4 regions of the Streptomyces sp. NPDC058985 genome follow, and region 2 is predicted to be linked to each of the others. Evidence: riboswitches for the same ligand, from Rfam matches in the RefSeq annotation. Region 2 holds a riboswitch; each other region holds the start of a gene.
What was found. Region 2 has a riboswitch for cobalamin ahead of ACFW01_RS23090 (hypothetical protein). Riboswitches for the same ligand answer to the same signal wherever they lie in the genome.
Positions count from the first base shown of each region.

Region 1 (7,141 bases), on a different contig from region 2:
GGACATGCGGGCCCAGGGCCTCGAACCCACCTCGCAGCTGCTGGACATCGGCTACATCACCGCCGACGACCGGCTCGCCGGCCTGCTGGACATCACGGCCGGCGGACGGGTGCTGCGCATCGAGCGGCTGCGCATGGCCAACGGCGAGCCGATGGCCATCGAGACCACCCACCTCTCGGCGAAGCGCTTCCCCGCGCTGCGCCGGTCCCTGGTGAAGTACACGTCCCTGTACACCGCGCTCGCCGAGGTGTACGACGTCCATCTCGCCGAGGCCGAGGAGACCATCGAGACCTCGCTGGCCACCCCGCGCGAGGCCGGCCTGCTCGGCACCGACGTGGGCCTGCCGATGCTGATGCTCTCCCGGCACTCCCAGGACCGCACCGGTCAGCCGGTGGAGTGGGTGCGGTCGGTGTACCGGGGCGACCGCTACAAGTTCGTGGCCCGCCTGAAGCGCCCCCAGGACTAGGGGGTGCCGTTTGGATCTCGCCGGGGTCGCGGGGTCTGGCACGCACATCTGCGGCGTTGTCGTCGGTTGCCAGGGCTCCGCCCTGTCGCCCTCCTCCGCCTTGCAGCTGCACGCGCCAGACCCCGCTCGGGCCGGTTGCAAGGCGCCGTTGCCCGGAGCCGGCCAGATCCAAACGGCACTCCCTAGCACAAACCGGGCAGAACATACCGCTCCCGACCGCGAAGTTGCAGTTCAGGACCGATATGCGGACGAGGGCTTCCGCTGTCCTGACGCCGTCACCTACATTTCGTGCGCACTGCACGAGGTGATCAGCGAGGGGACGGAGCCACCGCATGTCACAAGCCCCGGAAGTGAGCAGAGGCCCGGTGGTGACGCCTGTGCGCGTCGTCATCGGCCTCTGCCTAGTCGCACCGTTCGTCGCCATGCTCTGGGTCGGTTCGTACGCGAAGACGGACCCGACCTTCATCGGCATACCGTTCTTCTACTGGTACCAGATGGCGTGGGTACTCATCTCCACCGTGCTCACGGTGATCGCGTACCAGCTGTGGCAGCGTGACCAGCGCGCCCGCCGGGAAGGCGGGGCCAAATGAACGACGGCGTGAACGGCGTCGCGCTCGGCGTCTTCATCTTCTTCTTCGTCCTCGTCACCGCCATGGGCTTCCTGGCCGCCCGCTGGCGCCGGGCCGCGAACGAGCACAGCCTCGACGAGTGGGGCCTCGGCGGCCGGTCGTTCGGCACCTGGGTCACCTGGTTCCTGCTGGGCGGCGACCTGTACACCGCGTACACCTTCGTGGCCGTCCCGGCGGCGATCTACGCGGCGGGCGCGGCAGGCTTCTTCGCGGTGCCGTACACGATCCTGGTCTACCCGCTGATCTTCACCTTCCTGCCGCGCCTGTGGTCGGTCTCCCACAAGCACGGATACGTGACGACCTCGGACTTCGTGCGCGGCCGGTTCGGCTCGAAGGGCCTGTCGCTGGCGGTCGCCGTCACCGGCATCCTCGCGACGATGCCGTACATCGCGCTCCAGCTGGTCGGCATCCAGGCCGTGCTCGACGTGATGGGCGTCGGCGGCGGCGAGGACACCAACTGGTTCATCAAGGACCTGCCGCTGCTGATCGCCTTCGGTGTGCTGGCCGCGTACACCTACTCGTCGGGGCTGCGCGCGCCCGCGCTGATCGCGTTCGTCAAGGACACGCTGATCTACATCGTGATCGCGGTGGCGATCATCTACATCCCGATCAAGCTGGGCGGCTTCGACGACATCTTCGCCGCGGCCGGCGACAAGTTCACCGAATCGGGCAAGGGCGGCCTGGTGCCGGACCACGGCGGCCAGTGGACGTACGCCACCCTGGCCCTCGGCTCGGCGCTGGCGCTGTTCATGTACCCGCACTCGATCACCGCGACGCTGTCCTCGCGCAGCCGTGAGGTGATCCGGCGCAACACCACGATCCTGCCCCTGTACTCGCTGATGCTGGGTCTGCTCGCGCTGCTGGGCTTCATGGCGATCGCGGCGGGCGTCAAGGTGGAGAACGGGCAGCTGGCGATCCCGCAGCTGTTCGAGAACATGTTCCCGGACTGGTTCGCGGGCGTGGCCTTCGCGGCCATCGGCATCGGCGCGCTGGTGCCGGCGGCGATCATGTCGATCGCGGCGGCGAATCTCTTCACCCGCAACATCTACAAGGACTTCATCAAGCCGGACGCCACGCCGGCCCAGGAGACCAAGGTCTCCAAGCTGGTGTCGCTGCTGGTGAAGGTGGGTGCGCTGGTCTTCGTCCTGGGCATGGACAAGACGGTCGCGATCAACTTCCAGCTGCTCGGCGGCATCTGGATCCTGCAGACCTTCCCGGCGCTGGTCGGCGGCCTGTTCACCCGCTGGTTCCACCGCTGGGCGCTGCTCGGCGGCTGGGCGGTCGGCATGGTCTACGGCACGGTCGCCGCCTACGGCGTGGCCTCGCCGACGCAGAAGCACTTCGGCGGCTCCTCCGAGGAGATCCCCGGCATCGGCGAGATCGGCTACATCGGTCTCACCGCCTTCGTGCTGAACATCCTGGTCACCGTGGTCCTGACCTTCGTCCTGCGGGCGGTCAAGGCGCCCGACGGCGTCGACGAGACCAAGCCGAGCGACTACACGGCGGACGCGGGCGACCCGGGCGTCGAGGTCGAACTGCCGCCGGCCACGGCGGGCACCTCGCACTAGGTCCTTCCTGGAGGTCCTTCCCCACAGGTCCTTCTTCCGCAGCGGGCCGTCGGAGAAATCCGGCGGCCCGTTGTCGTACCCGTCGGGCACACTCGGGGTCATGGACTTCGTGATACGGCGGGCGGCGGCCGAGGAGTACGACACCCTCGGCGAGATCACCGCACAGGCCTACCTGCGCGACGGCCTCCTCGACTTCGGGGAGGACGACGCGTACCTGCACGAGCTGCGCGCCGTGGGCAAGCGGGCGGCGGCCGCCGAGGTGCTGGTCGCCGCGGCGGACGGCGGGGTGCTCGGCGGCGTGACCTTCGTGCCCTCCGGCGGGCCCATGGCGGACATCGCCCGGCCCGGTGAGGCCGAGATACGCATGCTCGCCGTCGCCCGCGAGGCACGCGGACGCGGGGCCGGCGAGGCGCTCGTGCGGGCCTGCGTCGACCGCGCAAGGTCCGTGGAGGGCTGCGCGCGCGTCGTGCTGTCCACCCAGGCCACCATGCGCACCGCCCACCGCCTCTACGCGCGCCTGGGCTTCACCCGCACCCCGGACCGCGACTGGAACCCCTTGCCGGAGCTGGACGACATCACTCTCCTCACCTACGAACTGACGCTCTGACACCACCCCGACACGCTGGCGGACACAACATCTGGGGGTGCTGGCGGAGCCCGGCACAAGATGTATGCTCGTGCTCGCTGTCGCCGCAGGGGAATCCGGTGTGAATCCGGAACTGTCCCGCAACGGTGTACATGCGTGCATCCGTACGTTCTCGGACGTACGTGCACGCGTGTCTCAGTCCGAGGACCTGCCGACAGTGCGCCCGGCCTCCCGGCCCGGGTGCCATGACGTCCGGGCCTCGTGGAGTGGGCCGGTGGACGCGACGCCGCGTGCGCTCGTGTGCTGCCCCCTGCCCTCCGCCAGGCCCCGTGCCGAGCGAGGGAGTGCCCCCACGTGACCATCGCGCCAGCCGATCCGGCCGCAGCGACCCCGGTGACGACTTCAGCGATGCCGGTGACCGAGGAGTCCGACGGACCCGGTGCCGCCCTGCTGCGGACCCTGACCGCGCTGACCGCCGACCTCCCCGACGCCGACCCCGGCCGGGTCGCCGCCGCCGCGCTGCGCGGCCGCTCCGCCCACGCGGACGAGGCCGAGCTGCGGGAGCTGGCCACGGAGGCGGCGGCCGGTCTCATCTCCGAGGACCCGGTCTACTCCCGCCTGGCCGCCCGGCTGCTGACCATCGGCATCCGCGCGGAGGCCGCTTCCCAGGGCGTCACGTCCTTCACCGAGTCGGTCGCCACCGGCCACCGCGAGGGCCTGATCGCCGACCGCACCGCCGAGTTCGTACGGCAGCACGCGGACCGGCTGGACGCGACGATCGACCGGGCCGCCGACGACCGCTTCGGCTACTTCGGGCTGCGCACCCTGCACAGCCGCTACCTGCTGCGGCACCCGATCACCCGCAAGGTCGTCGAGACGCCCCAGCACTTCATGCTGCGGGTCGCCGCCGGCCTCGCCGAGGACGACACCGCCCGCTCCGTGGACGAGGTCAGCGCGCTCTACGGCCTGATGAGCCGCCTCGACTACCTGCCCTCCTCCCCCACCCTGTTCAACTCGGGCACCCGGCACGCCCAGATGTCGTCCTGTTACCTTCTCGACTCCCCCAAGGACGAGCTGGACTCCCTCTACGACCGCCTGCACCAGGTCGCCCGCCTCTCCAAGCACGCCGGCGGCATCGGCATCGCCTACTCCCGCGTCCGCTCCCGGGGTTCGCTGATCCGCGGCACCAACGGGCACTCCAACGGCATCGTCCCGTTCCTCAAGACGCTGGACGCCTCGGTGGCGGCCGTGAACCAGGGCGGCCGGCGCAAGGGCGCGGCGGCGGTCTACCTGGAGACCTGGCACGCGGACATCGAGGAGTTCCTGGAGCTGCGGGACAACACCGGCGAGGACGCCCGCCGCACGCACAACCTGAACCTGGCGCACTGGATCCCGGACGAGTTCATGCGCCGCGTGGACGCCGACGGCCAGTGGTCGCTGTTCTCGCCCGCCGACGTGCCCGAGCTGACCGACCTGTACGGCGCCGAGTTCGACGCGGCCTACCGCGCGGCCGAGGCCGCCGGGCTCGCCCGCAGGACCCTGCCCGCCCGTGAGCTGTACGGCCGCATGATGCGCACCCTCGCGCAGACCGGCAACGGCTGGATGACCTTCAAGGACACCGCCAACCGCACCGCCAACCAGACGGCCGAGCCGGGCAACGTCATCCACTCCTCCAACCTCTGCACGGAGATCCTGGAGGTCACGGACGACGGCGAGACCGCGGTCTGCAACCTGGGCTCGGTCAACCTCGGCGCCTTCGTCGACGTGGCGAAGGGCGACATCGACTGGGAGCGGCTGGACGCCACCGTCCGCACCGCGGTCACCTTCCTGGACCGGGTCGTCGACATCAACTTCTACCCGACCGAGCAGGCGGGTCGCTCCAACGCCCGCTGGCGCCCGGTGGGCCTCGGCGCGATGGGCCTGCAGGACGTCTTCTTCCAGCTCCGTCTGCCCTTCGACTCGCCCGAGGCGAAGGCCCTGTCCAGCCGCATCGCCGAGCGGATCATGCTCGCCGCGTACGAGACGTCCACCGACCTCGCCGAGCGCAACGGCCCGCTGCCGGCCTGGGAGAAGACCCGTACCGCCCGCGGCGTGCTCCACCCCGACCACTACGGCGTCGAGACCACCTGGCCGGAGCGCTGGGCGGCGCTGCGCGAGCGCATGGCCACCACCGGGCTGCGCAACTCCCTGCTGCTCGCCATCGCGCCGACCGCCACCATCGCCTCCATCGCGGGCGTCTACGAGTGCATCGAGCCGCAGGTGTCCAACCTGTTCAAGCGCGAGACGCTGTCCGGCGAGTTCCTCCAGGTCAACTCGTACCTGGTGAACGACCTCAAGCGGCTCGGCGTGTGGGACGCCCGCACCCGCGAGGCGCTGCGCGAGGCCAACGGCTCGGTCCAGGAGTTCAGCTGGATCCCCGCGGACGTCCGCGCGCTGTACCGCACCGCCTGGGAGATCCCGCAGCGCGGCCTGATCGACATGGCCGCCGCCCGCACCCCGTACCTCGACCAGGCCCAGTCGCTGAACCTGTTCCTGGAGACGCCGACCATCGGGAAGCTCTCCTCGATGTACGCGTACGCCTGGAAGCAGGGCCTGAAGACCACCTACTACCTGCGTTCGCGCCCGGCGACGAGGATCGCCCGCGCCGCCGGCCGGGCCACCGTCCCCGCCCAGGCCGCCCCGGACCCCGAGGCGGTCGCCTGCTCCCTGGAAAACCCCGAGTCCTGCGAGGCCTGCCAGTAATGACCGAGAACACCAAGAACCTGCTCGACCCGGGCTTCGAACTGACCCTGCGCCCCATGCGCTACCCCGACTTCTACGAGCGCTACCGGGACGCCATCAAGAACACCTGGCACGTCGAGGAGGTCGACCTCCACTCGGACGTCGCCGACCTCGCGAAGCTCAGCCCCGAGGAGCAGCACCTGATCGGCCGGCTGGTGGCCTTCTTCGCCACCGGTGACTCGATCGTGGCGAACAACCTGGTGCTGACCCTCTACAAGCACATCAACTCCCCCGAGGCGCGCCTGTACCTGTCGCGGCAGCTGTTCGAGGAGGCCGTCCACGTCCAGTTCTATCTGACGCTGCTGGACACCTACCTGCCCGACCCGGAGGACCGCAACGCCGCCTTCGCGGCCGTGGAGAACATCCCCTCCATCCGCGAGAAGGCCGAGTTCTGCTTCAGGTGGATGGACTCGGTCGAGTCGATCGACCGCCTGGAGAACCAGGCCGACCGCCGCCGTTTCCTGCTGAACCTCATCTGCTTCGCCGCCTGCATCGAGGGACTGTTCTTCTACGGCGCCTTCGCGTACGTCTACTGGTTCCGCAGCCGGGGTCTGCTGCACGGTCTGGCCACCGGCACCAACTGGGTGTTCCGGGACGAGACGATGCACATGTCCTTCGCCTTCGACGTGGTCGACACCGTGCGCAAGGAGGAGCCGGAGCTGTTCGACGAGCGGCTCGAGCAGCAGGTCACCGACATGCTGCGGGAGGCCGTCGAGGCCGAGCTGCAGTTCGCGCGCGACCTGTGCGGTGACGGCCTCCCGGGCATGAACACCGACTCGATGCGGGAGTACCTGGAGTGCGTCGCCGACCAGCGTCTGACGCGCCTCGGCTTCGCCCCCGTGTACGGCTCGGAGAACCCCTTCTCCTTCATGGAGCTGCAGGGCGTTCAGGAGCTGACCAACTTCTTCGAGCGGCGTCCCTCGGCGTACCAGGTGGCGGTGGAGGGCACCGTCGACCTGGACGAGGACTTCTGAGTCCGAGCGGTCTCCCTTTCTCCCCGGTTCTCCTGGGCCTCCCTGAGCTGACGGTCGATGCGCCGGTCGCGCACGATGCCGATCACCGAGGGGAGGACCATGAGGACCAGGAGTCCGAAGGTCACGAGCATTCCGAT
Region 1 is NZ_JBHYJX010000009.1:192,644-199,784, forward strand. It holds gene ACFW01_RS11505 (GntR family transcriptional regulator) at 1-466, shown strand, start outside; gene ACFW01_RS11510 (DUF3311 domain-containing protein) at 799-1,056, shown strand; gene mctP (monocarboxylate uptake permease MctP) at 1,053-2,663, shown strand; gene ACFW01_RS11520 (GNAT family N-acetyltransferase) at 2,764-3,270, shown strand; cobalamin riboswitch at 3,318-3,480, shown strand; gene ACFW01_RS11525 (ribonucleoside-diphosphate reductase subunit alpha) at 3,604-5,991, shown strand; gene ACFW01_RS11530 (ribonucleotide-diphosphate reductase subunit beta) at 5,991-7,004, shown strand; gene ACFW01_RS11535 (hypothetical protein) at 6,917-7,141, opposite strand, start outside.
Region 1: it holds a riboswitch for cobalamin, as region 2 does, so the genes downstream of both, ACFW01_RS11525 (ribonucleoside-diphosphate reductase subunit alpha) here and ACFW01_RS23090 (hypothetical protein) in region 2, are expected to answer to the same signal.

Region 2 (7,141 bases):
TCGTTGTAGCAGAGCTTGGCGGACGGGTCGGCGGCGCGCGCGGCGCGGAAGGCTACCTCGATCCAGTCGTTGCCGGTGCGCTGCAGGTTGGAGTCGCGTCGCGCTCCCGAACTTCCGTCGGCGAAGGCCTCGTTCACGACGTCCCACTGCGTGATCTTGCCCTTGTAGTGGCTCATCACGCCGTTGATGTGGTCGATCATCGCCTGGCGCAGCGCACTGCCGCTGAGGCTCTGCATCCAGCCGGGCTGCTGGGAGTGCCAGGCCAGGGTGTGGCCGCGCACCTCCTTGCCGTTCTGTACCGCCCAGTTGTAGACGCGGTCGGCGGCGGTGAAGTTGAACTGGCCCCGCTGCGGTTCGGTGGCGTCGATCTTCATCTCGTTCTCAGCCGTCACCGAGTTGAACTCGCGGGCCGCGATCGTCGCGTACGTCGAGTCGCTCAGTCTGTTCGCGGCGATGGCGACGCCGAAGTAGCGGCCGCTCTGCGCCGCCGCGGCACCGAGCGTGCTCTCGGCGGCCTGCGCGGGCGGCGGCGCGACCAGTGCGGCGACCACTCCCAGGACGCCGGCGACCAACGCCAGCAGCAGAACGCGGGTTTTCCGCCGGACAACGGGTCCGGGAAGGGCATATGAGCCCATGGCTGTGCCTCCAAGGCAGGAAGAACGGGGTCACCGGGCATCGGGGGCATGGGACCCGGGAGGGTCTCCATCGGCACGGACGGGCCCGGTCGTCCGCCGAGTGACGTACGCCGGGTGCCGGTGCGAGCCTCATGGGGACGACATGCGGAGTGGCGCAGGTGTCTCGGCGCGCGGATTTGTTGGGGCAGGTGTGCGCGGCTCTGCATACGGCGCAGCCCGCCCCGATCCCGCGCTGTTCGATATCTCGGTCTTCGGTCGAGTTACCAGACAGATGATTGAGGGGTTGACGGTGACTCGTCAATCCTCTTGCGTCGGAAATATTTCCGCCGTCAAATCGAAAATTTCGGAAACCCGTTCAGGTCGGCGGACCCCAGCACCAGCGAGCCGCTTTCGCGAACTACCTGGTGATCCGCAGGTGACGCGCGCGCTCATCACACTCGGGGAGGAGCTGTTTGCGGACAGATCGGCGACAGACCTTGACCGGGGGACCGCGCCTTCCTAGCTTGTGGCGTCACAGATCCGAGAGCGAAGCGAAAGTTTCGAATCCTCTGCGCCCGGCGCGGCTGCCGCTCCAGGGTTCATCGGCGGCGCCCCACCCCGCCCCCAAAGGAGGCCCCCTGATGTGGCTTCGCCACCCGTTCCCGGTCCGCCCAAGACGCGTACTCGGGGTTCTCGCGCCCCTGCTGCTGGTGGCCGCCTTCCTCGGCGCCCAGCCCGCCGAGGCGGCGACCGTAGACCCCAACGCCTCGTATGTGCTGGTCAACCGCAGCAGCGGCAAGGCCCTGGACGTCTACAACATGGCGACCGGCGACGGCGCCCGCATCACCCAGTGGACCAGGAACGACCAGAGCCAGCAGCAGTGGCAGTTCGTCGATTCCGGAGACGGCTACTACCGCGTCAAGTCCCGCCACTCGGGCAAGGTCCTGGACGTCCACAACTGGTCCACCGCGAACGGCGGCTCGATCGTCCAGTGGACCGACCTGAACGGCGCCAACCAGCAGTGGCGGCTGGCCGACGGCCCGGACGGCTACGTGAGGCTCGTCTCGCGCCACAGCAACAAGGCCCTCGAAGTACAGGGCGCCTCCACCGCCGACAACGCGAACATCGTCCAGTACGACGACTGGGGCGGTACCAACCAGCAGTGGCGGCTCGTCGAGGTCGGCGCAGGCACCCCTGGCTCGTGCGACCTCCCGTCGAACTACCGCTGGACGTCGACGGGCGCGCTGGCGCAGCCCAAACAGGGGTGGGTCTCGCTCAAGGACTTCACCGTCGCCCCGTACAACGGCAGACAACTCGTCTACGCCACCACGCATGACACGGGGACGAGGTGGGGTTCGATGAACTTCGGCCTGTTCACCAACTGGCCGGAGATGGCCTCGGCCGGCCAGAACACGATGAACAACTCCACCGTCGCACCCACGCTCTTCTACTTCGCGCCGAAGAACATCTGGGTGCTCGCCTACCAGTGGGGCGGGACCGCCTTCTCCTACCGGACGTCCAGTGATCCCACCAACCCCAACGGTTGGTCGTCCGAGCAGGTGCTCTTCTCCGGAAGCATCTCCGGCTCCGGGACGGGCCCCATCGACCAGACACTCATCGGTGACGGCACGAACATGTACCTGTTCTTCGCCGGTGACAACGGCAAGATCTACCGGGCCGCCATGCCGATCGGGAACTTCCCGGGCAGCTTCGGCTCGACCTCGACGGTGATCATGAGCGATACGACGAACAACCTGTTCGAAGCCCCGCAGGTCTACAAACTGCAGGGCCAGAACCGCTATCTCATGATCGTTGAGGCGATCGGCTCACAGGGCCGGTACTTCCGCTCGTTCACGGCCACCAGTCTGAACGGCTCCTGGACCCCCCAGGCCGCGACCGAGAGCAACCCCTTCGCCGGCAAGGCCAACAGTGGCGCCACCTGGACCAACGACATCAGCCACGGCGAACTGATCCGCACCAGCCCCGATCAGACCATGACCGTCGATCCCTGCAATCTGCAGCTGCTCTACCAGGGACGCAGCCCCAACTCCGGCGGCGACTACGGCCTCCTGCCCTACCGTCCGGGACTGCTGACCCTGCAGCGCTGACGGCAGACGCGGATCCTGCACGAACTGCGGGCAGCGCGGTCACCAGAGTCGTTATCCGGCCACAGCCGCCACCACAACCGAACAGGGGACACTGTTCGTGCCGCCCTCCACATTCAGGACAACCGTCGAAGCCGCACTGTCGCAGGCGTGGGAGGCCCCCTACGCTGATGTCCGCAGTCGGTTCGCGCCTCCCGCCCGACCGGGCGCCCGGTGGTGCGACGCAAGAGGGAACCCGGTGCGAATCCGGGGCTGTCCCGCAGCGGTGAGTGGGAACGGAAGCCGTCGATGTCACTGGGCCCCCGTCAGGGCCGGGGAAGAGACGGCCGGTAGGTGTCCGCCCTTCCGGCGGACGTGCCCGCGAGTCCGAAGACCTGCCACTGCGCCCGCGTCCCGCGCGGGCTGTGCACGTGACCTCGTGGACTGGGTCGGCGGTACGGGCGGTCGTACGTCGTACGGGTGGCCGCGCCTCCTGCCCCGTCGGCGTTCAAGGCCCGGTACGGAGGAGGATGGTGTGCGGGACCCAGCCGGTTCGCGTCGGCCGTACAGCCCCCGGGAGCCGGACGTGGACGGCGGCACGGTGTCCGGTGTCTGCCAGGGCACTCTGGGTGAGCTGTACCAGGGCCCGTTGCGCGTGGGCGCCGATCCCGAGATCGCGGTGGTGTCCTTTCCCGTGGACCGCCACGCGTGGGTCTATTTCACTCCGAGGACGGCGGCCGGCCCTCCGCCGCACGCACCGCCGCTCGGGAAGAAGTCGGTGGAGGCGGTCCGGCTCTTCCTGGACCACTACGGCCTCACGCTGCCCCCCGGTGACTGGCACACCCACTCCGAACTGCCGGTGGGCGTGGGGATGGCCAGTTCGACGGCGGACATCGTGGCGACGCTGCGCTGCCTGTTCCGCGTCTTCTCCCTGCCGTACGACACGGAGGTGGTCCGCGGCGTCCTCGCGCGGATCGAGCGCTCCGACAGCGTCTTCCTCGACGAGTTCGCCCTGTACCTCAGTGGCCGGCACCGGGTCGTGCGGCGGCTGGGACCGGATCTCGGCTTCCACACCGCCTACGTCACGGAACCCGGCACGGTGGACACCGCCGCCGTCACTCCCCTGCTGCTGGACCACTACCGGCGCCGCGGCGAGGAGTACCAGCGGTGTCTGACCGATCTGGTGAAGGGCTTCGACTCGGGTGACCCGGCCGCCGTCGCCCGTGCCGCGTCGGTCAGCGCCGCGTTGTCCCAGGAGGTTCTGCCCAAGGCCACCTTCGGCAGCCTGCAGGCCCATCGTGAGCGGTTCGGCGCCGACGGCGTCTTCGTCGCCCACACCGGCTGCCTGGCCGGGTATCTCTTCGCCTCGCGCCCGGGCGCCCGGGTCAAGTCCGACCTCTCCGCGTTCTTCCGCTCGCTCGGCCACCAGTGCACCTTCGCCCAAGGAGGCTACGGGTGATCCACCCCCACATCGCCGACGCCCTGAAAGCACCGGACCTCGTCCGGCTCACCGACGGGCTGGTCCTGCTGCGGTTCGAGTCGATGAAGATCTACTCGGCTCTGGCCGCCGTCCGCCATCTGCTGGAGCGGGGCACCGTCCGTCCGGGACAGACCCTGATCGACAGCTCCAGCGGCATCTACGCCTACGCCCTCGCCCTGGCCTGCCACCGGTACGGCATGCGGTGCCACATCGTCGCCTCCACCACGGTCGACGCCACCACCCTCGCCCAACTGGAGATCCTCGGCAGTACCGTGGAACAGGTCAGACCGTCGCGGAACCTCAAGCTCGACCAGGAACTGAGGGTGCGACGGGTGCGCGAGATCCTCGCCGAGCGTCCGGGACACCACTGGATGCGCCAGTACCACGACGACGTCCACTACCTCGGCTACCAGGAGGTCGCCGACCGGATCGCGGCGGAGTTCCCGGACACACCGCTGACCGTCGTCGGCGGTGTGGGCTCCGGCGCCTCGACCGGCGGCATCGTCGAGCGCCTGCGCGGCACGGACCCCTCGGTGCGCCTGGTCGGCGTCCAGCCCTTCGGCAGCGTCACCTTCGGCAGCCAGGACCATCACGATCCCGAGGCGATCATCGCGGGCATCGGCTCGTCCATCGCCTTCGACAACGTCCGGCACCATCTCTACGACACCGTGCACTGGCTGGACTTCACCCACGCCATGTCCGGTGCCGTCGCCCTGCTGCGCGAGCACGCGGTGTTCGCCGGGCTGTCCACCGGTGCCGGCTACCTCACGGCGACGTACGAGGGCCGCCGCCATCCCGACCGACTGCACCTGGTGATCGGGGCCGACACCGGACACCGCTACGTGGAGCGCGTGTTCGCCAGGCACTCCGAGGCTCTGGAACCAGCTGCGCTGAAACCCGTCGAGGTCCGCACTCCGGAGGAGATGGCCATGCCCTGGTCGAGGATGACGTGGCGGCGCACCGGCTGCCCGGCCGACCGGAAGGAGCGTGCCGCATGACCGTGGCCTGCCTGGAGTCACTGACCTTCGGCCTCGGCCGTCTGGTCCGCGCCGCCGACCGGCTCGGTGAGCGCCTGGTGCTCCTCACCCGGGATCCCGCCTACTACGCCTACGAACTGGACCGGCTGCCCGCCGGCGCCCTCGAAGTCGTCGTGACCGACACCTTCGACGTGGACCGGGTCACCGCGCTGCTCCGCCGCATCCCGCGGCTGGGCGGTCTGATCAGTTCGACCGACACCTGGACTCTCAGCGGCGCCGCCCTCGCCGAACGCCTCGGCCTGCCCGGTCTCGACCCAGCCGTCCTGCGGCTGACCCGGGACAAGGCCGCCGTACGCAACAGGCTGCACGATGCGGGTCTCACCCGGGCGAGGGCCGTCGAAGGCGCATACCCGGACCGCGAGGCTCGCGGGCTGCTGCTGAAGGAGGCGGGGCTGCCGCTCGTGCTCAAGGACACCGCGGGCACCGGGAGCCAGAACGTGTGGCTGGTGCGCGACGAGGACGAACTCGACGCGGCGCTGGCGCAGGCGTCCGGCCGGGAGCTGAAGGGACGCCTGTTCGCGGAGCCCTATTTCAGCGGCCCGGTATACAGCGCCGAGACGCTCACCTGGGCGGGCCGGACCCGGCTGCTGGGGGTGTCCAGCCGGCTGATGTCACCGGAGCCGCACTTCCGGGAGGAGATCACCGCCTTCCCGGTCGCCTTCCCCGCCCCGCAGGCGACGTCCCTGGAGCGTTGGCTCGACCGGGTCCTCGAAGCCATCGGCTACACCGACCGCTTCGCACACGTGGAGTTCGTACTGACCGCCGACGGCCCGGAAGTGGTGGAGGTCAATCCCCGCATCGGGGGCGCGCTGGTCGGAGAAGGGCTGTGCCGGAGCCTCGGCGTGAACGTGTACGAGGCGATGGTCGAGGCGGCGCTCGGCCGCCGCCCCGGTCTCATGGACGTGGACCTTCCCGGCGGTCCGGCGGTCGCCTTCGTCCTCGGCTACCCGGCCGCTCCCGGCGTGTTCACCGGAGTCGCCGGGCTGGACCGGCTCACCGGCATGCCGGGAAGACCCGCCTGGTACCCGACCAAGCAGGCCGGCGAACTCATCGAGCACCTGGGCGACAGCCGGGGATACGCGGGCATCGTGTACGCGGAGGCGGAGACCGCCGAACTCGCCACCCACCGCGCGGTGGCCGCCGCCAACGCCCTGCGGGTACGCACCGTCCCGGCCGGCCGGGACGCGCCCGGTGGGTGAGCGCACCACCCGGGGACCGGGCCCGCGCGCCGCGCTGTTCCCGCTCACGGGTCCGCTGCGGTTCCTCCTGCTCAGCTCGTTCCTCATTCCGCTCGGCAGCTTCATGGTCCTGCCGTTCATGTCGGTCTTCCTCCACGAGCGGCTCGGGTTGGGGCTGGGCACGGTCGGCGTCGTCCTGGCCGCGGCGTCGCTCGTGCAGTTCTCCGGCGGCATCGTCGGCGGAGCCCTCGCGGACCGGATCGGGCTGCGCCGCACGATGGTGTGGGCACTCGTCGTACGCACCGCCGGTTTCGCCGGGCTCCTCGCGGCCCTGCGCTGGCCGCCCCTCGCGATCTGGGCGCTGGTCCTGACGTGCTGCGGTGCCGCGCTGTACCTGCCCGCGAACAAGGCGTACCTGGTGCACGGCGTCGAGGACGAGCGCCGCCCGGCCTTCCTGTCGGCGGGCAACGCGGCGATCAACGCCGGAATGGCGGTCGGCCCGCTCATCGCCGGACCGTTCGTCCTGTCGTCGCCCGGCTGGCTCTTCGCGGCCGTCACGGCGCTGTTCCTCGCGGTCACGGCGGGACACGCGCGGCTGCCGGGGAGCGACGGGAACGGCGCGGACGGCGGGAACCACGCCGCGTCGCGGAAGACGGCTCCTCCGGGGCTCCTGGCCGGCCTGGCACTCCTGCCGTTCGCCGCCAACGCGCTGGCCTTCTACCTCTACTTCCACTTCCAGCACTTCCTG
Region 2 is NZ_JBHYJX010000027.1:95,973-103,113, forward strand. It holds gene ACFW01_RS23080 (endo-1,4-beta-xylanase) at 1-635, opposite strand, end outside; gene ACFW01_RS23085 (non-reducing end alpha-L-arabinofuranosidase family hydrolase) at 1,256-2,722, shown strand; cobalamin riboswitch at 2,934-3,099, shown strand; gene ACFW01_RS23090 (hypothetical protein) at 3,234-4,157, shown strand; gene ACFW01_RS23095 (cysteine synthase family protein) at 4,154-5,176, shown strand; gene ACFW01_RS23100 (ATP-grasp domain-containing protein) at 5,173-6,414, shown strand; gene ACFW01_RS23105 (MFS transporter) at 6,407-7,141, shown strand, end outside.

Region 3 (7,141 bases), on a different contig from region 2:
CGCGGCGGAGGATCCGCTGCGGGACACGCGGCGCGCGCTCGCCGAGCTGCACCGCCTCGTCGGTGACGTGCCGGTGGTCCTGCTGGGTCACTCCATGGGCGGCCGGGCCGCCCTGCGCGCCGCGGAGGCCGCCCAGGTACGGGGTGTGGTGGCCCTCGCCCCGTGGGTGCCGCCCGGCGAGCCGGTCGCCCAGCTGCGGGACCGGCGGGTGTTCGTCATGCACGGCAGCCGCGACCGGATCACCGACCCGGCCGAGTCCGCCGCCTACGTCTCCCGCGCCCGGACGGCCGGCGCCCGGGCCGACCTCCTCCTCGTGCCGGACGGCGACCACGCGATGCTCCGCCGTCGCACCCACTGGCACCGCAGGGCGACGACGGCGGTCACCGAACTGCTCACCCAGCTCGACCCGGACGACGCTCCGGGGCCGTCTCCGGCGGCGGGACGCTGAGCGTCAGCCCTTCCCGCGGGGTGTCCCTTCCCGCGGGGTGTCTGCGCCGCGAAGCGCCGGGCGGCCACGTGGCGGGGGCGGTGACGGCGGTGCCGACCACTTGGCGGTATGGGTTCGAACCGCAGGAGTCTTGAACCGCATAAGTCCGCACGCGTTCCGGCGGAGCGGCCGCTACCCCCTCAGCGTGCCCAGGAAGCGGACGTGCGGGCGGTCGTCGGGGCCGGTGCGGGTGACCTCGGCGTGGACGCCGTAGACCTCCGCGACCAGGGCGGCGGTCAGGACCTCCGCCGGTTCGCCGTGCGCCACGACGCGCCCCTCGGACAGCACGACGAGGTGGTCGCAGTACATCGCGGCGAGGTTGAGGTCGTGCAGGGCGACGACGCTGGTGACGGGCAGGGCGACGACGAGGGCCAGGACGTCCAGCTGGTGCTGGATGTCGAGGTGGTTGGTGGGTTCGTCCAGCAGGAGTTCGCGTGGCTGCTGGGCCAGGGCGCGGGCGATCTGGACGCGTTGGCGTTCGCCGCCGGAGAGGGTGTGCCAGAGCCGGTCGGCCTGACCGGTGAGGCCGGTGCGCGCGAGGGCGTCCGCGACCACCTCCTCGTCGGCCGCCGACGCCGGTGCCCAGGCGCGGCGGTGCGGGATCCGGCCGAGCCGGACGACGTCGCGGACCGACACGTCCACCAGCGTGTCCGCCTGCTGTTCGACGACGGCCACGCGCCGGGCGACGTCGCGGCGGCCCATCCGGTCCAGCGGGCGGCCGTCCAGGGTGACGACGCCGGAGGTGGGGGCGAGCACGCCGGCCAGCAGCCGCAACAGGGTGGACTTGCCCGACCCGTTGGGGCCGAGCAGGCCGGTCATGACGCCGGGCCGGGGGCTGAGTTCGACGCCGTCCAGGATCAGCCGCCCGCCGGCGGCGCGGGAGACACGCTCTGCGCTCAGCGTCACCGTGCCCTCCGGGTGCGGTACAGGACGAGGACGAAGGCGGGTACGCCGATCAGCGCGGTCACCACGCCCACCGGGACCTCCTTGGGGGCGAGGACGGTACGGGCCAGAGTGTCGACCCACACCAGGAACACGGCCCCGGCGAGGGCACAGACCGGCAGGAGGCGGGCGTGCCCGGGACCGGTGAGTGCCCGCACGGCGTGCGGCAGCACCAGCCCGACGAAGCCGATGGCACCGGCCGAGGCGACCAGGGCGGCGGTGAGCAGGGCGGTGGCGCACAGCAGTACCAGCCGGGTGCGGGCGACGTGGACGCCGAGGGTGGCCGCGGCGTCCTGGCCGAAGGCGAAGGCGTCCAGCGTCCTGCCGTGGCCGAGGCACACGGCGAGGACCAGCACCAGGACCGCCGTACCGGTCCACACGTCCCTCCAGCCGGCCCCGCCGAGCGAGCCGAGCAGCCAGAAGAGCACCCCCCGGGTGGTCTCGGCGTCGGCCGCGGTCATCACCACGAAGGAGGTGAGCGAGGAGAACAGCTGCATCGCCGCCACGCCCGCGAGGACCACGCGGTCAGGGGTGCCACCGAGGCTGTGGCTGAGCAGCATGACCAGCCCGAAGGAGCACACCGCGCCGAGGAACGCCCCGCCGGGGACGGACAGCGCCCCGCCGCCCACGCCGAGTACGACGACGAGGACGGCGCCGGTCGAGGCACCGGAGGAGACGCCGAGCACGAAGGGGTCGGCGAGCGGGTTGCGCAGCAGGGACTGGAGGACGGCGCCGCACACGGCGAGTCCGGCGCCGCACACCGCGGCGAGCAGCGTCCGGGGCAGCCGCAGGTCCCAGACGATGCCGTCACGGATGGGGGTGACGTCCGCGGCGGGGCCCGCGCCGAGGTGGGCGACGATCACGGACCACACGTCGGCCACGCCGATGTCCGCCGGCCCGATGGTGACGGCGACGGCCACGGAGGCGCACAGGGCGACGACTCCGGTCAGCGCCCACAGGGGGTGGGCACGGCGGCCGGCCGTGCGTATGCCCGAGACCGGCCGCTCCCCGGACGCGGCTCGGTCCTTGGAAGTAGCCCGGTCCTCGGACGTCGCCCGGCTCGCGGACGTCACTTGGTGAGGCCGTACTCGCGCAGCGCGGCCGCCACCTGTTCGACGCCCTCGACGGTGCGGATGGTGGGGTTCATGGCCTGCCCGCTGAGCAGGACGTACCGCTTCTCGCGGACGGCGGTCATGTTCCGGGTGACGGGGTCGGACTCCAGGAACTCGATCTTCTTCGCGGCGGTCTCGGCCGTCTGCGACTTGCGGGTGAGGTCGCCGAGGACGAGGACGTCGGGGTCGCGGTCGGCGACGGTCTCCCAGCCGACCTGCGGCCATTCGTCGTGGGTGTCGTCCATGGCGTTCTTCGCCCCGACGGCGCGGGTCATGACGCCGGGGGCGCCGCAGCAGCCGCCCATGTAGGGCGACGTGGAGTTGGCGAACCAGTACATGAGGGTGGCGTCGGAGGCGTCGACGCCGGACGTCGCCTTCTCCACCCGGGACTTCAGGTCGTCGATCAGCTTCTCGCCGCGTTCCTCGACGTCGAACAGCCGGGCCAGGTCGCGGACCTCGCGGTAGACGGTATCCATGGTGAAGGGCTCGCTGCGGACACCGTCGCCGTCGCCGCTGTTGTCCTTGCCGACGCAGTCGGACGGGGAGAGGTAGGCCGGCACGCCGAGTTCGCCGAACTGCTGGGGGGTGGCCACTCCCCCGGTGCCGAGGGTGGAGGCGAAGGAGGCGGCGACGAAGTCGGGCTCGGCGTCCAGGACCGTCTCGAAGGACGGCATGTCGTCGGCGAGCCGGGGCACGTCCGCGTTCGCCTTCTCCAGCCCCTTCATGACCGGGTCGGTCCACGTGGCGGTGCCCGCCATGCGGTCGGCCAGGCCGAGGGAGAGCAGGATCTCGGTGGTGCCCTGGTTGAGGGAGACCGCTCGCTGCGGAGGTGCGGCGACCTCGACCTCGCGGCCGCAGTCACGGACGGTACGCGGGTAGCCCGCCGCCTGGTCCGGCGCGGCCGAGTCGCCGGTGTCCGTCCCGGAACCGCAGCCGGCGGCCAGCAGGACGCCGGCCAGGAGCGGCACCAGGCCGCGGACGGCACGGCGGGAGGCGGGAAGGCGGGAGGCGGGAAGGCGTCGGCGGCCGACGGGGCGCGCTGCGCGCGAGGAGGCGGGCAAGGAAGATCCTCTGGCGTCGAGGGCTCGTACGCGAAGCCCGGTCGTGCGGTGCGTCCCGCGCCGTACGCGGCGCGGGTGCCAGCAGGTCTTCGGACTCGGGATCGACCGGGCGGGACGCCTTCCCGGGCGGCCTCAGCCGCCCAGTGGCCCGTGTCCCGCCCGTCACCCTCACCGCTGCGCGTCAGCTCCGGATTCGCACCGGATTCCCTGACCCACCAGGTGGGTTCGACTGGCTTCCGCAAGCTACCACAGGGTCCTCGCGCCGCCGGGGGCGGGCGGCTGCCTCACCCGCCCCCGGTGCCGACGCGCCCGACCGCGTCAGCTCTTGGGCATCAGGACACTGTCGATGATGTAGACGTTGGCGTTGGCGGTCTTCACGTTGCCGCACACCACGTTGGCGGAGTCGTTGACCTTGTAGGCCTCGTCCGAGCCGGAGGTGGTGAGCTTGGACTTCTGCAGGGTGTCGAAGGAGCCGTTCTCCAGGTCCTTGGGGGCGAGCTTCTGGCCCACGACGTGGTAGGTCAGGATGTCGGTGAGCATCGCCTTGTCGTTGAGGACCTTGTCCAGGTCGGCCTTCGGAATCTTGGCGAAGGCGTCGTTGGTGGGCGCGAACACCGTGATGTTCTCGGCGTTGTTGAGGGTGTCGACCAGACCTGCCTTCTTCACCGCCGTCACCAGGGTGGACAGGGCCGGGTTGTTCGAGGCGGCGGTGGCGACCGGGTCCTTCGCCATGCCGTCGAACGAACCGGCGCCCTCCTTCGGCACGGTGGAGCAGGCCGGGCCGAACGGCTCGTCGGCGCCGGACATGCCGCCCGAAGTGTCCTCGGACTTGTCGTCGGTGGCCGCGGGGGCCGAGGACTCGGCCTGCGCGGAGTCCGAGGAGCCGCTGTCGCCGTCGTCGGAACAGGCGGCCAGCGACAGGGGCAGGACGGCGGCCGCGACGACGGCGACGGCGGAACGACGGATACGGGCGTTCATGGATATCTCCCTGCAAATCGGCAGCACTGAGGCAGCGCTGATGTAGTGATGTGGAGCTGTAGTGATGTGGAGCGTGGTGCGCGTCGAGGTGGAGCGGTGGTCCGCTCGGTGAGCTGTCCGCCCGGTGGGCGGTTCCTATCCGCGTGGGGGCCGAGCCGCCCTGCGTATCGCAGGCAGGGAGCGCAGGCGGGCGGTCCGCTGTCGGTGTGGTCTCGGTTCTTCCCTCACACGGGGAATCCGGAGCCGGGCGGGTTCCGGATTGGCCGATCACCCGATCGTGTGGGGAAGTTTCTCGGGCACCTCTGTGACCAGGGACTTTTCCCGGAGAATGCCGTCAACATGACGGAGGCTCAGAGCGGGGTGGCGGCCCGCAGGATGAGGAACATGGTGACGGCGGAGTTCGCCGACGACATCGCCGACACGGCCGTTCCGGCGGCCGCGGCCCACGCGGCCAGTCCCACCGAGGTGAACAGCGAGGGCCAGGTGCGTACGGCGGGCGCGGGACCCAGCAGGGCCGCCACCCGGCGCGGCACGGGGCCGGGCGCCGCGAGGCCGGCCAGGGTCGCGACCGGGGTCCCCCGGGAGACGAGGGCCGCCTTGCCGATCGCGGTCGCCACGGCGCGGCGGTCGCCGACCACCTTCGCGGCCTCCTCGTCGGCCCAGCGTTCGGCCGTGTAGGAGACGGCGGTGCGCAGGGGGCGCAGGAACGGGTTGGCCAGCGCGGCGAGCCGGACGGCCAGCAGGAAGCGGTGGTGGCGGGCGGCGAGGTGGGCCCGCTCGTGGGCGAACAGCGCGCGCCGCTCGGCCGGTTCGAGGCAGTCGAGCAGCGCGGTGGTGACCACGACCCGGTCCCGGCCTCCGCCGGGCAGCGCGTACGCGTAGGGCACGTCGTCCGGCAGGACGGCCACGCCGGTGCCCCGCAGTCCGGCGAGGGCGCGGTGGGCCCGGCGGCGCACCCGGGCGTGCCGCCACAGCGCCCGGACCGAGACCATGAGCACGGCGCACAACGCGGGGATCGCCGCCTTGCCGACGACCTCGTCGTAGGGCACCGCCGCCCGCACCTCGGGGTCCGACCAGCCGTCGGGCAGCGGGTTGCCGGGCAGTTGCGCGGTGCCGACCACCATCACCAGCGCGAGGCACACGGTGCTGCACAGCGCCATGACAGCGGCGACGGCGGTGAGCAGCCTGGTCGCGGTGCGCGGGTGCAGACGCTGCTCGGCCAGCCGGGCGACGGGCCACGCCGTCAGCGGCAGGACCAGCGGCAGGAAGACGAAGACCCCCATGGCGGTGTCAGCCGTCCTCCGCGCCGTGCGCGTGCCCGAGCAGGTCGCGCAGCAGCCGCTCGTCGTCCGGGTCGAGGCCGGTGACGAAGCTGGCCAGTACCGCCTCCCGGTCGCTCTCGGCGTCCAGGACCTTGCGCATCCTGCGCGCGGCCAGACCGGCCTGGTCCGCGGGTGTCCAGGCGAAGGACCGGCCCGCCCGCTCGCGGCTGACGGCGCCCTTCTCCAGGAGCCGGGTCAGGATCGTGATCACCGTGGTGTACGCGAGGTCGCCGCCCAGGCGCTCCTGCACCCAGCCGGCCGTCGCGGGCCCCTCCGCCTCGCGCAGCGCCGTCAGCACCAGGGCCTCCAGCTCGCCCTGACCCCGCCGCCGCGACCGCCGGTGATCCGTCACGGGCCGCCTCCTTCCGCCGCTGTGCGCTCCGTGCGGAGGCCATCGTATAGAAGACCACTTTCTACAGTTCTGTAGTTTTAGGGTCCGTGGCGCAGCAGCCGCCCGCCCCACCGGGGGCCTGCGCGGTGTCGAGGCGGCAGAAGCAGGACGCCTCGACCGGTACGTCCGCGAGGGCGGCGGCGAGCTTCAGCTGCTGCGCCACGATCCGCGCCTCCCCCGCCCGGTCCAGCCGCACCAGGCACTCGTGGAGGCCGTGCAGCGCCCAGACGTTGCCGGGGTGCTGGAGGGCGCGGGGCAGGGTGTCGTCGAGCCCCAGGTCGGCCCGGTAGACCGCCTCGGCCTCGGCGACCCGGCCCTGCTCCAGGAGCAGGGCGCCGTAGGCGTGCCGGGTGGGCTGCATCCAGCCCCACGGCTCGTCGTAGGGGAGGTTGTCGTCCAGGCCGATCGAGCGTTCCAGGGCGGCGAAGGCGGCGGCGTGGTCGCCCCTGCGGTACTCCAGTTCGCCGTCGAGCATGGCGGAGGCGATGGCGAGGATGTCGGCGCAGGTGTTGTTGAACAGCATGCGGGAGTCCGGCACCCGGGCGACCGCGTCGCGGAACAGGACGCGTTCGGCCTCCGCCTCGGCGACCCGGCCGGTGGCCGAGAGGGCGACGCCGCGGGCGTAGTGCAGCATCGCGGTGGTCACGCAGTACAGGCCCGGATCGGCGGGCATCGGCAGGGCGAGGATGTCGGCCCAGCGGCCGAAGCGGATCAGGACGTGCACCCGCATGGCCAGGAAGCCCTCCAGCCAGTCGGCCATGGGCGGGCTCTGCACGCGCAGCAGCGCCTCGGGAACGGATGCCTCCAGTCGGGCGGCGGTGTCGAGGGCGATGTCGTACCGGCCCAGG
Region 3 is NZ_JBHYJX010000040.1:35,252-42,392, forward strand. It holds gene ACFW01_RS28880 (alpha/beta hydrolase) at 1-448, shown strand, start outside; gene ACFW01_RS28885 (ABC transporter ATP-binding protein) at 620-1,393, opposite strand; gene ACFW01_RS28890 (FecCD family ABC transporter permease) at 1,390-2,418, opposite strand; gene ACFW01_RS28895 (ABC transporter substrate-binding protein) at 2,499-3,602, opposite strand; cobalamin riboswitch at 3,665-3,851, opposite strand; gene ACFW01_RS28900 (fasciclin domain-containing protein) at 3,921-4,580, opposite strand; gene ACFW01_RS28905 (M56 family metallopeptidase) at 4,931-5,863, opposite strand; gene ACFW01_RS28910 (BlaI/MecI/CopY family transcriptional regulator) at 5,871-6,254, opposite strand; gene ACFW01_RS28915 (hypothetical protein) at 6,316-7,141, opposite strand, start outside.
Region 3: it holds a riboswitch for cobalamin, as region 2 does, so the genes downstream of both, ACFW01_RS28895 (ABC transporter substrate-binding protein) here and ACFW01_RS23090 (hypothetical protein) in region 2, are expected to answer to the same signal.

Region 4 (7,141 bases), on a different contig from region 2:
GGGTTGACCCAGAGCCGCTCGGCCGGGATGGCCTTCAGGCCCGTACGCAGGAGGTCGGCGGCCTCGTCGGCGCTCGGGACACGCGGGGAGTGGATGTCGTAGACGCCCGGTCCGGCCTCGCGGGGGTAGCCGTGGGCGGCCAGTTCCCGGGCGACCTGCATGTGGCTGCGGGCCGCCTCCAGACTGATGACGTCGGCGTCGAGGTCGTCGATGGCCTGGACGATGTCGCCGAACTCCGCGTAGCACATGTGGGTGTGGATCTGGGTGTCCGGACGCACCCCGCTCGTGCTGAGCCGGAACGCCTCGGTCGCCCACGCCAGGTAGGCGGCGTGGTCGGCGGCCCGCAGGGGCAGGGTCTCCCGCAGCGCGGGCTCGTCCACCTGGATGACCGAGGTGCCGGCGGCCTGCAGGTCGTTCACCTCGTCGCGCAGGGCGAGGGCGACCTGGCGGGCGGTGTCGCCGAGGGGCTGGTCGTCGCGGACGAAGGACCAGGCGAGCATGGTGACCGGCCCGGTGAGCATGCCCTTGACCGGGCGGTCGCTCAGGGACTGGGCGTAGTTCGTCCAGCGCACCGTCATCGGCTGGGGGCGGGAGATGTCACCGGCCAGGACCGGCGGCCGGACGTAACGGGTGCCGTACGACTGGACCCAGCCGTGCTGGGTGGCGAGGTAGCCGGTCAGCTGCTCGGCGAAGTACTGGACCATGTCGTTGCGCTCGGGCTCGCCGTGCACCAGGACGTCGATTCCGGTCTTCTCCTGGAAGGAGATGACCTCCTGGATCTCCGACTTGATGCGCTCCTCGTAACCGGCCTCGTCGAGGCGCCCGGCGCGCAGGTCGGCGCGCGCGGTGCGCACTTCGGTGGTCTGCGGGAACGAGCCGATGGTGGTGGTCGGCAGCAGGGGCAGCCCGAGGTGGGCGCGCTGGGCCGCGGCCCGTTCGGCGTACGGCTGGGAACGGCGGGTGTCGGCGTCCGTCACGGCCTCGGCACGGGAGCGGACGGCGGGGTCGCGGGTGATGGGTGAGGTGGCCCGGGAGGCGAGGTCGGCGCGGTTGGCCGCGAGTTCGCCGGTGATGGTGTCGGTGCCCTGGGCGAGGCCCTTGGCGAGCGTGGCGATCTCGGAGGTCTTCTGCCGGGCGAACGCGAGCCAGCGCAGGATCTGCGGGTCGATGTCCCGCTCGAGGGCCGCGTCCAGCGGGACGTGCAGCAGGGAGCAGGAGGCGGAGACGTCGACACGGTCGGCGAGCCCGAGCAGGGTGCCGAGTGTGGTCAGGGACTTCTGCAGATCGTTGATCCAGATGTTGCGGCCGTCGACCACACCGGCGACCAGGCGCTTGCCGGGCAGTCCACCGACGGCGGCGAGCGCGTCGAGGTTGGCGGCGGCGGCCTCGGTGAAGTCCAGCGCCAGCCCGTCCACCGGTGCCTTGGCCAGCATCGGCAGGGCGTCGCCGAGCCGGTCGAAGTACGAGGCGACCAGCAGCTTCGGACGGTCGGGCAGGGCGCCGAGATCACGGTAGGCGCGCTCTGCGGCGTTCAGCTCGGCCGGGGTGCGGTCCTGTACGAGGGCGGGTTCGTCGAGCTGGACCCATGCGGCGCCGGCCGCACGCAGGTCGGCGAGGACCTCGGCGTACACGGGAAGCAGCCGGTCCAGGAGCGTGAGCGGCTCGAAGTCCGCGGGCACGCCGGGAGCGGGTTTGGCGAGCAGCAGGTACGTGACAGGACCGACCAGGACCGGACGGGCGGTGAAGCCCTCCGCGAGGGCCTCCTTCAGCTCGGCGACCTGCTTGGTGGAGTCGGCCGTGAAGACGGTGTCGGGGCCGAGTTCGGGGACGAGGTAGTGGTAGTTCGTGTCGAACCACTTCGTCATCTCCAGCGGCGCCACGTCCTGGGTGCCGCGGGCCATCGCGAAGTAGCCGTCCGTCGCGTCGGCGGCGACGGCGGCGCGGTGCCGTTCGGGGATCGCGCCGACCATGACCGTGGTGTCGAGGACGTGGTCGTAGTACGAGAAGTCGCCGGTGGGCACCTCGTGGATGCCGGCGTCGGCGAGCTGCTCCCGGTTGTTCCGCCGGAGTTCGGCGGCGGTGGCGTGGAGGGCGTCGGCGGTGACGCGGCCCTTCCAGTAGCCCTCGATGGCCTTCTTCAGTTCACGGTTCTGACCCTGGCGGGGGTAGCCGTACACGGTGGCCCGTGCTGCCGCGGCTGCGGACTTCGCTGTCACGGAGATCTCCTTCGCGAGATGAATCCCTGAGATCCCGGGAGACGGGACGAGAGCGCGAAGGTCGCGGCTGACCACCGGACGGTGACTACCCCGCGCGGCAAAGGCACGGTCCCTCCGTCTGGTGCACGCCGACCCGCCCTCGAGGTCACCGGGATGTCCGCGCACGGAATGGTCCGCACGCGGGCAGTTGGCAGGTCTTCGGACTCGCGGGCACGCCCTCCGTCCGGAGGACACCTACTGGCCGTCGCTTCCCGGGCCCGGTACGTCGGACCCAGTGCGTATGACGGCGGTCGTTCCTGCTCACCGCTGCGGGGCAGTCCCGGATTCCCACCGGGTTCCCTCTTACGACACCCCGCCTGGCGGACGGGGCGAACCAGCTGCACCGTTCACCCTACCGGGGCCGGCCCCGGAACAGGCCGGATGCGTCCGGCATGCGGACGGTGCGACGGGACACGCCGCCGGCGGACTACTGCTGGGCCCAGTCGTTCCGGTCCCGCTCCGGCGCGTCGGCGTGCCGCGGGCAGGCCGTGTCGTGCGCCGAGCCCAGCGAGGTCCACCACACCTCGCAGCAGTCGGCACTCACGGGGACGCGGGCGGCGGCTGGGCGGGTGCACTCCGGGCCGTGCACGGCGCCGTCGGAGTGCCGCCAGAAGGCGCAGCAGGGGGCGAGGCCGACCGGCTGCACATGAGGCGGCCGGGCCAGGAGTTCGGCCCGGCGCGCCAGGACGGTCCTGCGCCGGTGCTCGGCTCCCTCCCGGGCCGCGCACCAGGCCATGACCCCCGCGGCGTAGAGACCGGGCAGGGCGAGCCAGGGGTGGTGGCTGCCCCCGTACCAGGCGGCGACGAGCAGGAGAACGGCGGCGGCACGGCACCCGCGTGCGGTGCGCAGGCTCGGTGTCACAGGAGACTCCCGTGGGTCGGCGACGGAGAAGGCCTCAGGACACCCGTATGCCCCCGGTCCGCGGACCTACGTCCACCCGTCGCGCCGATCCGCGTCCGGGTAGGTCCTCAGCCGCGTGGAGGGGCGGAAACTCCGTTGCGGACACCGGCCGACGCCCCCGATCCTGCTCGCATGTCCACCGCCGACCTGCGGCCGGCCACCCTTGCCGACGCGCCCGCCATCACCCGTCTCCTCAACGAGATCGACCGGATCGAGATCGGCCGCCCCGAGACCGACCAGCACACCGTCGAGGCCGACCTGAAGCATCCCGAGACGGATCTGACCCGGGACTCGTGGCTCGCTTTCGACGGCGGCCTGCTGGTGGCGTACGGGCTGCTGTGGGACGAGTCCGGCGGCGAGCGCGTGGACATCGACCACTACGTGCTCCCCGGCCACCAGGACACCGGCCTGCGGCTACTGGCCGCCATGGAGGACCGCGCCCTCGCCAAGGCACGGACCAACGGGGCCGCTCGGGCCGTCGTCCACCTGCACCTCAACGCCCGGCCCACGACCGACACCGCGCTCCTCGCGGAGCGGGGCTGGCGGGTCGTCCGGTCCCACCACGTCCTGCGCCGGGCGGTGGACCCGGCGGCCGACCTGCCGCCGCGGGCCCCGGCCGGGGTGAGCGTGCGTGCCTGCGCGACGGAGGCGGACCGTGTCCGGGTGCACGAGCTGTACCAGGAGGCGTTCGCCGGCCACTTCGACTTCCAGCCGCGCCCCTACCGGCTCTGGCTCAGCGACATCGACGCCGAGGGGCTCGACTGGTCCCTGGTGTGGATCGCCGCCACCGACGACCTGGGGGACGCCGGTTTCCTGCTGGCCCGGGACGACCGCGAGGCCATGGGCTGGATCCGCGCCCTCGGCGTGCTGGGCGAGGCACGGGGGAGGGGCCTGGGCGGATTCCTCCTGCGGCACGCCTTCGCGCACTTCGCCGCGCGGGGCCGGGACACGGTGGGCCTCGGGGTCGACACGGCCAACGCCACGGGCGCACCGCGGCTCTACGGACGCAACGGCATGACCGTCCACTTCGCGGTCGACACCTGGGAGGCCGTCATCGGCTGACACCCGGTGCGGCACCCGGTGGCGTCCTCTGCATGATGGCGGGTCAGTTGATCGATTCGCAGCCGCTGCGATCGCCGTTGATGTTTCGGTACCGCGGGAACTTCAGGTACCGGGAGCTCTGAGTGCCGTACTGGCCGTCGGCAGAAATGTTCTCCCGTCCCTGGGCGGTCGCGAGGGCATCACGCGTGGCCGGCCCGAAGTCGCCGTCGGTCGCGAGGTTGAATCCGTAGCAGGAATTGAGGGTGAACTGGAGCCAGCTGACGCCGGATCCTGTGCTGCCGTAGTCCATCCAGCAGTTGGCGGTTCTGCCGGTGCCGGTTTGATATGCCGGCCGGGTGATGGAGTACCCGGGGGTGACCCCTGATGATGTGACCTGGTTGCTGTTGCACTGCCCGGCGTATGCTGCCGTCGCGGAGGGTGCGACCGCCATGGCCCCGCTGAGTAAGCCAGCTGTGAGGGCACCGATCGCCACCACGCGTGGGGCTCGTGAAGTCGGACGTGTGATCATGAAAGCGTCTCCCGGAGTCTTGGCGGTGAGGAACTCGTCCCTGACCTGCTGAGCCACTCTAGGATCCTCGCGGCCTCAAGGCTTTGCCGTGTGTGCACGGAACCTGGTCAGTCGTGCACCGGTTCGAGGTGACGCCGCCGGGCTCGGTAAGGCTTCGATGCCTGATGGCGGTGCCTTCAGGATGCACACCGTTGCAGTACTGGCTAGCTCTGCGGCCTCTCGTCGCGCCGCGCTCGCTCCCGCGCGTGGTGGCCGAGGGCCGCGCTGCGGCTCGTCGACAGGTGGTGCAGGACCAGTTCCTGGACGCGCTCCACGTCGCGTTCCGCGATGGCCTGATAGAGAGCCTCGTGTTCCAGGGCGACGGCCATCAGGTCGTCGTGCTGGCCCATGAGCCAGCGCAGGCGGCTGCGCAGGACCCGTTCGAGTTCGTTGAGCAACTCGTTGGCGGCCAGCGAGATCACCGTCTGGTGGAAGTCGGCGGCGGCCCGGCGGGCTCCCACCGCGTCGTCGGCGCGGGCCGCGTCGAGTTCGGCGTCCACCGTCGCACGGAGCCGTTCGAGACCCTCGCGGGTGTGCCGACCGGCGGCGAGCCGGAAGGCCAGGGTCTCCAGACCCGAGCGGACCTCGTCGAGGTCGGCGATGTCGCTCGTGGTGAACTCCCGCACCACCGCCCAGGACCGCGGCCGCGGTGTCACCAGCCCTTCCGACACCAGCGTCCTCAGGGCCTCCCTGACGGGCAGCCGGCTCACGCCCAGCGCCTCGGCCAGCTCCCGCTCCACCAGGCGGCTCCCCGGTCGCCGCACGCCGTCCACGATCTCGTCGCGCAGCTGTCGCGTGACCCGCTCGGACTCGGGCGTGAAGCCCTCTGACGCAGCCATCGCCGTCCTTCGTCCCTCTTCCCGTTCCGAGCCGCACGAACGCGCCGTGCGGAGCGGCGGCCGGGCGGCCCGTCAGAATACCCCGGAGCCGGCCGCCGGCCGGGGCGCGGGAGGAGTCGGCGACGGGTCAGCCCACCCGCGGGGGCCAGTTGACGATCCGCTTGGCGCGCGGAGGCGCGTAGGTGCGCACCTTGGACGTGGACAGGCCGAGGCGGACCAGGGACTCGGCGACCGTCACGGCGGCCGTGACGCCGTCGACCACGGGGACCCCGGTCCGTTCCACCACGCGTTCGGCGAGCCCGGCCATGCCTCCGCAGCCCAGGCAGATCACCTCGGCCCGGTCGTCCTCGACCGCGCGGGCGGCCTGTTCGGTGATGGCGTCCACGGCGGCCTGTTCGTCCCGCTCCAGCTCGAGCACCTGCAGCCCGCTGGCGCGCACCGAGGCGCACCTCGCGCTCAGTCCCGCCACCTCCAGCCGCTCCTCGATCAGCGGGACCGTACGGTCCAGGGTGGTGACGACGGAGTAGCGGCGGCCCAGGAACTGGGCGGTGCTCGCCGCGGCCTCGGTGATGTCGACGACGGGTACGTCGAGCAGTTCCTGGAGCCCCTCGCGGCCGTGCTCCCCGTAGCCCGCCTGGATCACCGCGTCGAACGGCTCCGGGTGGGCCCGGACGGTCTCCATGACGGCGACGGCGGCGAGGTAGCTCTCGTAGTTGCCCTCGACGGACTCCGCGCCGAAGGCCGGGGTCAGCGGCACGATCTCGGTGCCCTCGGACGCCGCGGCGGCGGCCTGCTTGCCGATCGCGTCGGTGATGGACTGCGTGGTGTTGACGTTGACCACGAGGATGCGCATGGGTGGGGCCTTCTGCTCGGATGGACGGTTCCCGGCTGGCGGGAGGACGTGCGCGGCGGCGACGGAGTGTCCGTGCGGGGGTGGTGTGCGGTGGTGAGGGGGCCTGATCCGTCCCTTAGGCGGAGCTGTTGTCCGGGGCGGGGCCGGTGGGGAGGGCCGGGTGCGTCGTCGTCTCGGCGGAATGTCGGGTGCCTGCGGCGAACGTGCCCTGTGCCCGGGGCGGCGTCCGCGCGGTCGGAGGGCCTGATCCGTCGCGCGGCGGAGCAGGCCCGTCCTGCGGCGAGTTGCCCCGCCCGCTGGGGAACTCGCCCCGCCCCGCCCCGCAGTGCCCCGTGCCCGCGGTGGACGTGGTCCGCGACGGTCGGGGGCCCGGTCCGCGGCGGGGGAGGCAGGCCCGGTCCGTGGCGGGGGAGCAGGCCCGGTCCGCCACGCCGGCGACCGGACCCGCCACACCTGCGGAGCTACTCCGCCGCCACGGCGATGGCCTCGCCGTCCACGTCGCGGATCGGTGAGGCGCGGTCCGCGATGACCGCGTACAGCGCGGCGGCGACGATCGCTCCGACGAACCAGGAGAACCCGGCCGCGGCGTGGAAGAAGGGGACCAGGGCGACCACGACGGCGACGGCGGCGCTGGGAACGAACGCGGCGACGGCGCGCGGGTTGTAGCCGCGGCGGTAGTGGTAC
Region 4 is NZ_JBHYJX010000049.1:53,790-60,930, reverse strand. It holds gene metE (5-methyltetrahydropteroyltriglutamate--homocysteine S-methyltransferase) at 1-2,216, opposite strand, end outside; cobalamin riboswitch at 2,388-2,609, opposite strand; gene ACFW01_RS31850 (hypothetical protein) at 2,683-3,117, opposite strand; gene ACFW01_RS31845 (GNAT family N-acetyltransferase) at 3,289-4,218, shown strand; gene ACFW01_RS31840 (peptidoglycan-binding domain-containing protein) at 4,262-4,783, opposite strand; gene ACFW01_RS31835 (GntR family transcriptional regulator) at 4,930-5,604, opposite strand; gene ACFW01_RS31830 (aspartate/glutamate racemase family protein) at 5,732-6,457, opposite strand; gene ACFW01_RS31825 (NCS1 family nucleobase:cation symporter-1) at 6,919-7,141, opposite strand, start outside.
Region 4: it holds a riboswitch for cobalamin, as region 2 does, so the genes downstream of both, metE (5-methyltetrahydropteroyltriglutamate--homocysteine S-methyltransferase) here and ACFW01_RS23090 (hypothetical protein) in region 2, are expected to answer to the same signal.